DNA from 2 places in the Spirosoma knui genome. Region 1 is predicted to be linked to the other one. Evidence: riboswitches for the same ligand, from Rfam matches in the RefSeq annotation. Region 1 holds a riboswitch; the other holds the start of a gene.
The links. Region 1 has a riboswitch for cobalamin ahead of ACYVIY_RS18445 (TonB-dependent receptor plug domain-containing protein). Riboswitches for the same ligand answer to the same signal wherever they lie in the genome.
Positions count from the first base shown of each region.

Region 2: it holds a riboswitch for cobalamin, as region 1 does, so the genes downstream of both, metE (5-methyltetrahydropteroyltriglutamate--homocysteine S-methyltransferase) here and ACYVIY_RS18445 (TonB-dependent receptor plug domain-containing protein) in region 1, are expected to answer to the same signal.

Region 1 is NZ_BAAGVY010000009.1:73,468-78,455, reverse strand. Features, by position in the region: gene ACYVIY_RS18465 (outer membrane protein assembly factor BamB family protein) at 1-25, shown strand, start outside; gene ACYVIY_RS18460 (2-dehydro-3-deoxygalactonokinase) at 37-1,041, shown strand; gene ACYVIY_RS18455 (bifunctional 4-hydroxy-2-oxoglutarate aldolase/2-dehydro-3-deoxy-phosphogluconate aldolase) at 1,038-1,694, shown strand; gene ACYVIY_RS18450 (MFS transporter) at 1,753-3,084, shown strand; cobalamin riboswitch at 3,235-3,444, shown strand; gene ACYVIY_RS18445 (TonB-dependent receptor plug domain-containing protein) at 3,522-4,988, shown strand, end outside.
Region 2 is NZ_BAAGVY010000011.1:223,765-228,752, forward strand. Features, by position in the region: gene metE (5-methyltetrahydropteroyltriglutamate--homocysteine S-methyltransferase) at 1-2,129, opposite strand, end outside; cobalamin riboswitch at 2,289-2,505, opposite strand; gene ACYVIY_RS21620 (RNA polymerase sigma factor) at 2,959-3,453, shown strand; gene ACYVIY_RS21625 (hypothetical protein) at 3,467-4,087, shown strand; gene ACYVIY_RS21630 (alpha/beta fold hydrolase) at 4,109-4,988, shown strand, end outside.

The sequences.
Region 1 (4,988 bases):
GTATATCGCGTTTGCACTGCCGTAAATGGATTAATTATGAGAAACTATCTGTTAGGTTGTGACTGGGGGACCTCCTCATTCCGGCTGCGCTTAATTCGTGTTCCTGACCTCCAGCTCACCGGAGAAATTACATCTCAGGAAGGCATTGCTCATACATATACGGCCTGGAAAACGCAGGGAGAGCCTAACGGCATATCGCGAGACGCTTTTTTCCGGGATCGGCTACAGAACCAGCTTAACCGGTTAGCGGCCAAGCTGGCTACAAATCTAGATGGTATTCCAATTGTAATATCGGGCATGGCATCGTCGTCGATTGGCATGGAAGAGGTACCCTATGCTACGTTGCCATTCCTGATTGATGGCAGTCAGGCCAGTACGAAGCGACTTGAGCGGCAGGACGGCTTTACTAACGACGTTACGTTGATTGCCGGGGTTCGAACGGAGCACGACGTTATGCGCGGGGAGGAAACGCAGCTGATTGGCTTACTCGCGCTGTTGGATACGTTGCACCATGCCGTAAAAGATGCGATCCTGATCTTTCCCGGTACGCATTCGAAGCATATTTACATTCAGCATCAGCAGGTCGTCGACTTTCAGACGTTCATGACGGGCGAAGTTTTCAAGTTGATGTCGGAGCATAGCATTCTGAAGGATTCAATCGCGCCGACGGGGCTGGCTACGTTCTCAGGCGATGAGCTAAGCGCGTTTAAGCAGGGCGTTCGGGAAACGAATTCGTCCATCCTGAACAGTTTGTTCAAGGTTCGCACGAATCAGTTGTTCGATAAGCTAACAAAACAACAGAACACATTCTATCTGAGCGGTTTACTTATTGGATACGAACTAAAAGCTTTGCTGGAACAAGACAGTTGGCCGTTGATTCTGTGTAGCGGAAATAACTTATACGACCTGTACAAATCCGCCATCGATGAGCTTGGTCTGGCCGAACGTACGACCACAATTTCGGCTGATCTTATTGATAAAGCCGCTTTTGCCGGGCAAGTGAAAATTTTTCAGAACCAACTCGTCCCCGTCAGCAAATGAGCCGCAGTAGTCAACATCCGTTTTCCTGGGAGCTATTTCATAAAGTGCCCCTGGTAGGTATTGTCAGAGGACTGAGCTTTGACGAGATTGATCAGATTTTACCGCTTTACCGGGAAGCGGGCCTGACTACCATCGAGATTACCCTCAATACGTCCGGAGCCGAAGAGATTATCCGGCACGCCCTGGCTAATCACGGTGATGGATTAAACATTGGAGCCGGAACCGTCTGCACGAAAGATGATTTGAAAAAAGCGCTGACTGCCGGAGCACAATTCATCGTAACGCCCATCATTAACAAGAAGGTCATCAAAGCGTGCGTGAAGCGTAGTGTGCCTATTTTTCCCGGTGCGTTCACGCCCTCTGAGATCTATACGGCCTGGTCGTTAGGTGCTTCTATGATTAAGGTGTATCCCGCTACGTCGCTCGGCCCCGATTACATCAAAGACGTGAAAGCGCCACTCGATGAGGTCAAACTGATGCCGACGGGGGGGATAAGCCTGGATAACATGAACGCTTACTTCGAGGCTGGAGCCGTTGGGTTAGGTGTGGGTAGCCAATTGTTTGATAAAACCTTAATAAAGCAAAACGACTGGGCTGGTTTAAAAGCGCATTTTAAACAGTTTGCCAGTAAGGTTCCGTCCGCTGTGCTTTAGCCCGTGAATCAATTCATTAGCCAGAGAGTCCCTAAACTCATGAAATAACCTTGTCTGTATGTCAACCCTTAGACTTAAAAATTACCGGTGGCTCATTGTTGTCCTGCTGTTCATCGCTACGACAATCAACTACCTTGATCGGCAAATAATCGGCTTGCTTAAACCCATTCTGGAAAAAGAGTTTTCGTGGTCGGAAACCGATTTCGCGCACATTGTCATGGCCTTCACGGCCGCGTATGCGGTAGGCTTGCTGCTATTCGGCTGGATAATCGATCGAATTGGTACAAAAGCTGGCTATTCGTTGACGATCATCATCTGGAGCATTGCGGGTATGCTGCATGCCGTTGCGCGGAGTGTTACCGGATTTAGTATCGCGCGGGTAGGACTAGGAATCGGTGAAGCAGGTAATTATCCCGCTGCGGTGAAAACAGTAGCCGAGTGGTTCCCGCAAAAGGAACGCGGACTGGCAACGGGGCTGTTCAACGCCGGTACAAGCATTGGCGTAGTGGTAGCTGTACTCATCGTGCCCTTAATCCTGAATCGCTACGGCTGGCAGGAAGTGTTCTGGATTACCGGAGCCCTGGGTTTCGTCTGGTTAATCTTCTGGCTGATCTTTTATGACGTGCCCGCCCGGCAGCACCGACTAACCAAGGAAGAGCATCAGTACATCGTCAGCGGTCAGACGTTGGGTGTTGAGGAAACCGATGAGGAGGGCTCGATAAGCTGGTTTAAGCTTTTTACGATGCCGCAAACTTGGGCTATGATTGCCGGTAAAGGCTTAATTGACCCAATATACTGGTTTTTCCTGTTTTGGTTACCTTCCTATTTTTCATCAACCTTCAGCCTTGATCTGAAGAAACCCAGTTGGGAGTTGATGATTATCTATACCGCTACCACGATTGGTAGCATCGGTGGTGGCTATTTATCGTCCTGGCTAATCCAGCGCGGCTGGCCAACACTTAAAGCCCGGAAAACGGTTCTAATCGTCTTCGCTGGGTTGGAGGTGTCCATCATCTTGGCACAGTTTGCCACTAATGTTTGGGTTGCGGTTGGTTTGATCAGTCTGGCCGTTGCCGTCCACCAGGCGTGGGCAACTAATGTATTTACGTTAGCGTCCGATCTATTTCCCAAGAAGGCGGTTAGCTCGGTTGTTGGTATAGCGGGTATGGCGGGTGCGGTGGGTGGAATTCTCTTCCCAATGCTGGTCGGCAGTCTGCTTGATGACTACAAAGCCGCCGGAAACCTGTCTGGTGGGTATAACGTACTGTTCACCATCTGCGGCTTTACGTATCTGGTCGCCTGGGTGATTATTCACCTGCTGACCCGAAAGGGTATCGAAGAAAAGCCAGTTGGTACAACGTATCAGGTAGAACAAAGTAAGCCTGTTTAATCATAGCGCCAGCTTCTATTAACTAATTAGCCGCGGGGCTTCGCGTCAGCCGTTTTCTCATACTTCTGTACGTATACTTAACCTGGTAAAGTTTAGTACCGGCCTTTCTGCATGGAAGTGCCGGTTTTTTTATTGCGCTATTCACTCTACCTTTGTGGCTGAGTTTTTGGTGCCTGATGTCACTTCGTGGTGGCTTTCACGGCTTAAAAGGGAAGTTGGTGTAAAACCGACGCTGTCCCCGCAACTGTAAGTCTTTTTACAAACCGGTTCAATCTACGTAGCCACTGTGTTCACAATCAGCACGGGAAGGCTCGAACCGGTGAGACAAGCCAGGAGACCTGCCAAAGATCATCCGCTGTTTTGGTGTTCGGAGGAAATGCCCTGACCGCGCGCCGTTTCGACTGAAACGGTTGCACACAATTTGAAGACAGTTCATTTTGTTGACACGAACCCTGCATCGGTGGGTGGCTCTACTGGTTGTTTGCCTGCTGGCGACTGAGGTTGGCTTTGCGCAACCCAATACAGTTACGCGTATGGAAACCCGGACGGATTCGCTGGCCACGGCGTCTACTGTATCGCTGTCGACGGTAACGGTACGTGCCATTGCGCCCGAGCGATTTCTGGCGGGGCAGAAGCTGCAACGACTTGATTCAGCAACCTTACTCCAGTTTCGGTTCGGGACAATTACAGACTTATTGGCCTTGAATACACCGTTGGCGTTCAAGAATTATGGGCCCGGTCAGTTAGCCACCGTATCATTTCGGGGAACATCGGCTAACCATACGGCTGTGCTTTGGAACGGAATTAACATCAACCAGCCAAACCTGGGCCAAACCGATTTCTCGACTTTACCCGTTGCGGGTTTCGATCGATTAGCAATTCAGTACGGTTCATCAGCTAGTGCCGTTGGGTCCGATGCTGTGGGAGGAAGTGTCTTGCTGGGGAGTAGTCCAACGTATGCTAATGGCGTGACCGTTACACTCGGTCAGCAGTTTGCCAGTTTTCACAATAACAACACCCAGGTTGGTGTGCGTTACGGAGCGCCTTTAGGGCAAAACTGGCAACTGTCTGGTAAAACGTTTGCCTATCGAAACCAATACAACAACGCCTATCCGTATAGCGAACGCCGGAATTACTTCGTCGAGCAATCGACGACGGCCCAGCGAGGGTTCGTGCAGGACCTGTATTTTCAGCACAAGAACGGCAAGCAGATTTCGGTGAATACCTGGCTGTCGGATAATGATCTGATCGTAAGTCCGCAGGATATTATCGCCCGCGAACGGACTAGAACGCAATCGGCGCGTCTGCTAACGACCTACGAAGCAAATTGGCTGACCCTTCGGTTAGGCTGGATTCGTGATGTGTACGACTACGCGAAAAGCAATTTTGATGCGCCGAGCCACACGCAAACCGACCGGTTTGTGGGCCGCGTCGAACGTGAGTTTAAATTAATGCCAACCAACGTAAATGCGCAGTTAAATCTGCGGGTTGGGGGCGAGTTGTCCCACTATCGCACGCTGACGGATGGCTATGGCGGGCAGCTTATCACAGAAAATAGGGGTGATTTGTATGCATTGCTGCGCTATGAAACCACGCGCTGGCTCGTTTCGGCTAACCTTCGGCAGGCGTTTGTGACTCATTTCAACCCGCCCCTAACGCCTTCGCTTGGCGCTGAGTACCGGCTTATACAACGTAACGAGTTTGCACTGACGGCGAAAGCCTCAATCAGTCGTAGTTACCGCGTGCCGACTTTAAATGAGCGCTACTGGCAAAACCTGGGCAATCCAAACCTGCTTCCAGAGGATGGATTTAATGTAGAGGGAGGAGTAGCCGCCAAAGCCAGCTTAACCGAAACGATAAGCCTGACCGCCGAAGCAACCGCCTATCGGAACCGCGTTGATAAC
Region 2 (4,988 bases), on a different contig from region 1:
ATATCATAAACACCGGGACCAATTTCATTAGGATACGCAAAGCGGGCGAAGGCATCCAGCAGTTCCATTTGCGAGCGGGATGTTTCGATGGTAATGACATCGGCATCCAGATCGGCAATGGCCCCAATAATGTCGTTGAACTCCGCGTAGCACATGTGGGTGTGAATCTGGGTATGATCCTGCACTCCCGATGCTGCTATCCGGAAGGCCATAACCGCCCAGTTCAGATAAGCCGCCCAGTTTTCCCGGCGAAGGGGTAGGCCTTCCCGCAACGCAGGTTCATCAATTTGAATGATGCCGATACCGGCCGCTTCCAGATCAGCCACTTCATCATGAATGGCCAGGGCGATTTGCAGACACGTATCCCGCCGGGGCTGGTCGTCGCGCACGAATGACCATTGCAAAATAGTAACCGGTCCCGTAAGCATCCCTTTTACGGGTTTCTGGGTTAGTGACTGCGCGTATTGCGCCCAACGAACGGTCATGGGTTGGGGCCGCTGTACGTCGCCATAAATGATCGGAGGTTTCACACAACGGGACCCGTAGCTTTGTACCCAGCCGTTTTCGCTGAAGGCAAAGCCATCGAGCAACTCCCCGAAATATTCGACCATATCATTCCGTTCAAACTCGCCGTGCACCAGTACGTCCAGGCCAACGTCTTCCTGCCAGCGGATGGCCTGTTCTGTTTCCGACCGGATAAAAGCTTCGTACTCCTCCAGCGTTTTTTCGCCTTTTTTGAACTTAGCCCGATTGGCCCGCACGGCATCGGTCTGCGGAAATGAACCAATGGTCGTCGTAGGAAACACCGGCAACTGAAGCCGTTGGTGTTGCAGGGCCTGACGCTGGGGAAAGGCATTCGACCGGTTGGCGTCCTGCTCACGGAGTTGACGTAAGCGTTGCTGCACTGCTGGTCGGTTAATCTGACTTGACTGCTGGCGAGCGAGTAAGGCGGCTTGATTGACGGCCAGTACGTCGATGGCCTTCTGATTCGCTGGCTCCAGGCTAAGCGTCGTCAAAACAACGACTTCGTCGAGCTTCTGGCGGGCAAAGGCCAGCCACTTTTTAGTATCGTTCGTCAGGCCTGTTTCCTGCGTTTCAGTCGCCAGGTCACAGGGAACGTGCAGTAGCGAGCAGGATGGTGCAATCAGAACCCGCTCAGCACCAATGGCCGTCACCACGCGCTGAATCGTTGCCAACGAGGTCGTCAGGTCATTAATCCAGATGTTCCGACCATCGACAACGCCCAGTGATAAAGCGGTTTTCCGGTGAACAAAATCAGTTTTTAGAATATCGTTCAGCTGGGTCGGGCAACGGACCAGATCGAGGTGCAGCGCGTCAACGGGCAGTTGGAGAACCAGATTCAGGTTCGCACCGTAACATTCAAAATAGCTGGCCAACAGCAGATTCAGCGCCGGGAATTGATTGCGCAGACGCCGATAAACCATATCCAGCATTTCGCGCTGGTGCACTGTTAAATCCAGGGACAGGCAAGGCTCATCGAACTGAATCCAGGTGGCACCAAGTTGCTGTAAGCGGCTAAGCAGCTGTTCATAAACCGGTACCAAACGGTCGAGTAGGTCCAGCCGGTCGAAGCCCGCTTCCTTCTCTTTGCCCAGCAGCAAATACGATACGGGACCTAACAAAACGGGTTTGGGCGTGGTCGTCAGGGTTTGTCTGGCTTCTTCAAATTCCGTGAAGATTTTTTCCGAAAGCAGCGAAAACGACTGATCGGCCGAAAATTCAGGAACGATGTAATGGTAGTTCGTATCAAACCATTTTGTCATCTCCATCGCTTTCAGATCCAGTCCATCCTGCTGGTAGCCCCGGGCCATAGCAAAATAAAGACTCAGATGATCGGGCTCCGGTTTGTCGAGCAGCGGTTGAAATCGCTTCGGTACCGCACCGACGGTCAGGGACATATCCAGTACCTGATCGTAGAACGAGAAGTCATTGCAGGGAACCAGCGAGATGCCTGCCTGCTGCTGAGTCAGCCAGTTGTCCCGGCGTAGCTGCCGACCGACATGCTGAAGCTGCTCAGTGGTGATTTTGTTGGCCCAGAACTGTTCACAGGCCTTTTTGAGTTCGCGGTGGCTACCGATTCGTGGATAGCCGAGATTGTGTGCGATCATGTTGTAAATAAGATAAAATGGTTGATCGCGTTCGATGCCGAACTCCATACGCCTACCACTCGATCTGTTCTATACACTACATGACACACCTGACCCGGCCTCGCAAAGAAGCAGGAATGAAGTAAGTCAATCGTGATGAAACCCAATCGCGTGTGGGCGTAATCAGCAACGCTAAAGGCAAGTCTCCTGGCTTGTGACGGTATCTGCCGTCCTTCTCACCCCAGGGCAACGGCGAACCGCTGGTGGGACAATGGACATCGAGGGCAAACCCTTTTTTAATTAGTCACTGACAGTAGCAACGTCTGCTCGTGATTCTCACACGATTCCTTTTTCATTCCCTGAACCTCTCAGGGAAACCATTAGCATGTTTGACGGAAAACAAAGAACGTTGGAACAAACTAACCGCATTCTGGCGGCAAAAACAAGGTGTCGCCTGTCAATCAGTCCATCGGATTGGTTCGTCCCATTCAACCTGGCGCGATAAGCAGGTCAGCGTGAAGCGGATGAGTCAGCGTATAGCTCCTGCAACCGTGGTCAGTTCTAAGCATGATTGAGAGTCTGTTTTTACTGGCATCGTATGGCTGTTCGTTACGTTAACGACGCTCCTTATCGCAGCGGAGCTAGAATCAACGATAAGGTTTGCGGCCGCTTTCAGCAACGTAACACGACTTCGGGCTAAGCGCCAGCCGTTTCCCTATTACATTAACATACACGACCAAAGAGGCCTTTTCTGACTAGTTAGGGGGCAGCCACTACTTTTTTTCGTTCGATTGTAGTTTTTTAGACGAGCCGGTTACTAACTGAGAAAAGGCAAACGGAATTCAGTACAATGGCTACATCCTCCGAGAAAATCTTTCTTGAACACCTCAACCGGCACATAGGCATTGCGTATAAGATTAGCCAGGCTTATCAGCCCGACGCAGACGAACGGGCCGATCTGCTTCAGGAAATGATTTATCAGTTGTGGCGGTCGTATCCGTCTTTTACGGGACAGTCGAAGTTTTCGACCTGGATGTACCGCGTTTGTCTGAACACCGCTTTAGCCGACCGGCGAACTGCCCGCAAACGGCAACATGAACCATTGGCGGTCCGCCATGAGCAGGTTCCCGACCCACCACCGGACGACCAGCAGGAGGCTATTCAGTGGCTTTTCGACGCCATTGCTACGCTCTCGCCCCTCAACAAAGCCATTATGCTGCTGTATCTGGATGACCTGAGTTACGAAGAGATCGCCAGTATCACCGGACTGTCGAAAGTCAACGTGAGCGTCCGGCTAGTCCGTACCAAGAAAGAATTAGAATCACGCTTAACGGCAAAATCATAAACCAACCTAACCGATGGCAACACTGGATGAATTGAAGAAGAAGTGGAATACGGACGCACCGAGCCTATCGGCATCCGCTCCGTATGATCAGGCGGGTTTACTGGCGATCACCAGGGCGAGAAGTGCCCGGCAGGTCAACCGTACCATCCGGTATTTCTGGGCATCGCTAACGCTCCAGATCATTGTCTACGGCTTACTAAGCCACCTGTTTATCCGATTTTGGGGTGTTTCGACCGTGCAATGGCTGTGCCTGGCCGGGGTACTGCTCTACCTTCCCTTTACGATCGTGCTGATGCGGCAGTTTAAGCGGGTTGCCCTGGCCAGTCCTGTCCAGACGGATACAGACGTTTCTGTTCAGGCCCGTATCCAACAGCAATACAACAGCCTGACAGCATTTTACCGGTTCAAACGAAGCTATGAATACGTGCTCGTTCCGCTGAGTACGGCCCTTGGCGTGTGGTTGACCTTTATGCTGTTCGTGCCAGGGGGAGTGTTGCAGCATCCAGCCGGAGCGGCTGTGACTTATCTATTATCTCTGCTGAGTTGTGTCTGGGCGATTCGACAGGAGAACCACAACCAGTTTAAACAGCCGCTGCAAAATCTTGAAAAGATTCTGAATGAGTTTAATCAATAACCTTTCATCCCATTAATGAACATGAAAACATGGCTTATTCTGGGCCTAGTGGTAAGCTTATGCTCGTGTGGCACCCTGAAGCAGGGGCATAAGGCGTCTCAGCGTCAGGCAGGACTGGTCAGCAGCAACGGCATCACCCTGGTCTACGAACGCTTTGGTTCCCCTGAACAGGAAGCCATTCTACTGATTGCGGGGACAAATAGTCAGTTGACGGGCTGGTCTACTGCTTTCTGCGACTATCTGAGTCGCCAGGGTTACCAGGTTATTCGGTTCGACAATCGCGACGTGGGACTTTCTACTAAGTTTACCCAGGCAGGCTTGCCCGATTGGGCGGCTATCGGTCAGGCGTTGCAGGCTAACCAGCCGCCACCGATTCCTTATTCGCTAGATGATATGGCCAACGATGCGGTTGGCCTGCTGGATGCGCTGGCCATTAGCAAGGTTCATGTCGTCGGTGTATCGATGGGTGGCATGATTGCCCAACGCATGACTTATAACCATCCCCAGCGGGTTGTAACGCTGACTAGTATTATGGCGGGTGGCGGTAAGGCCGGGTTTCCGTTGGTTGCCAAACCGGAGGTCTTAGCCAGTATACCGGCACCGGGGTCACCGGCCGACACGGCAGCTTACATCCGGCGCGAAGTAAAGTCAATGATGGTGCTGAGTGGCACCATTTATCCGATGGATTCTTTGTCCGCACAAACCTTGGCTGAGGCAGATGTCCGGCGATCGTACTACCCGGATGGGCTGAGTCGGCAGGGAGCCGCTTCGCTGGCGGGTTTCTATGCAGGGCGGGAGCGTCAATTACAACGTATTAACGTACCTACCCTCGTGATCCATGGTAGTATCGATCCGCTCGTTACCCCGGATGCCGGACGCGACGTAGCAACGAACGTACCGA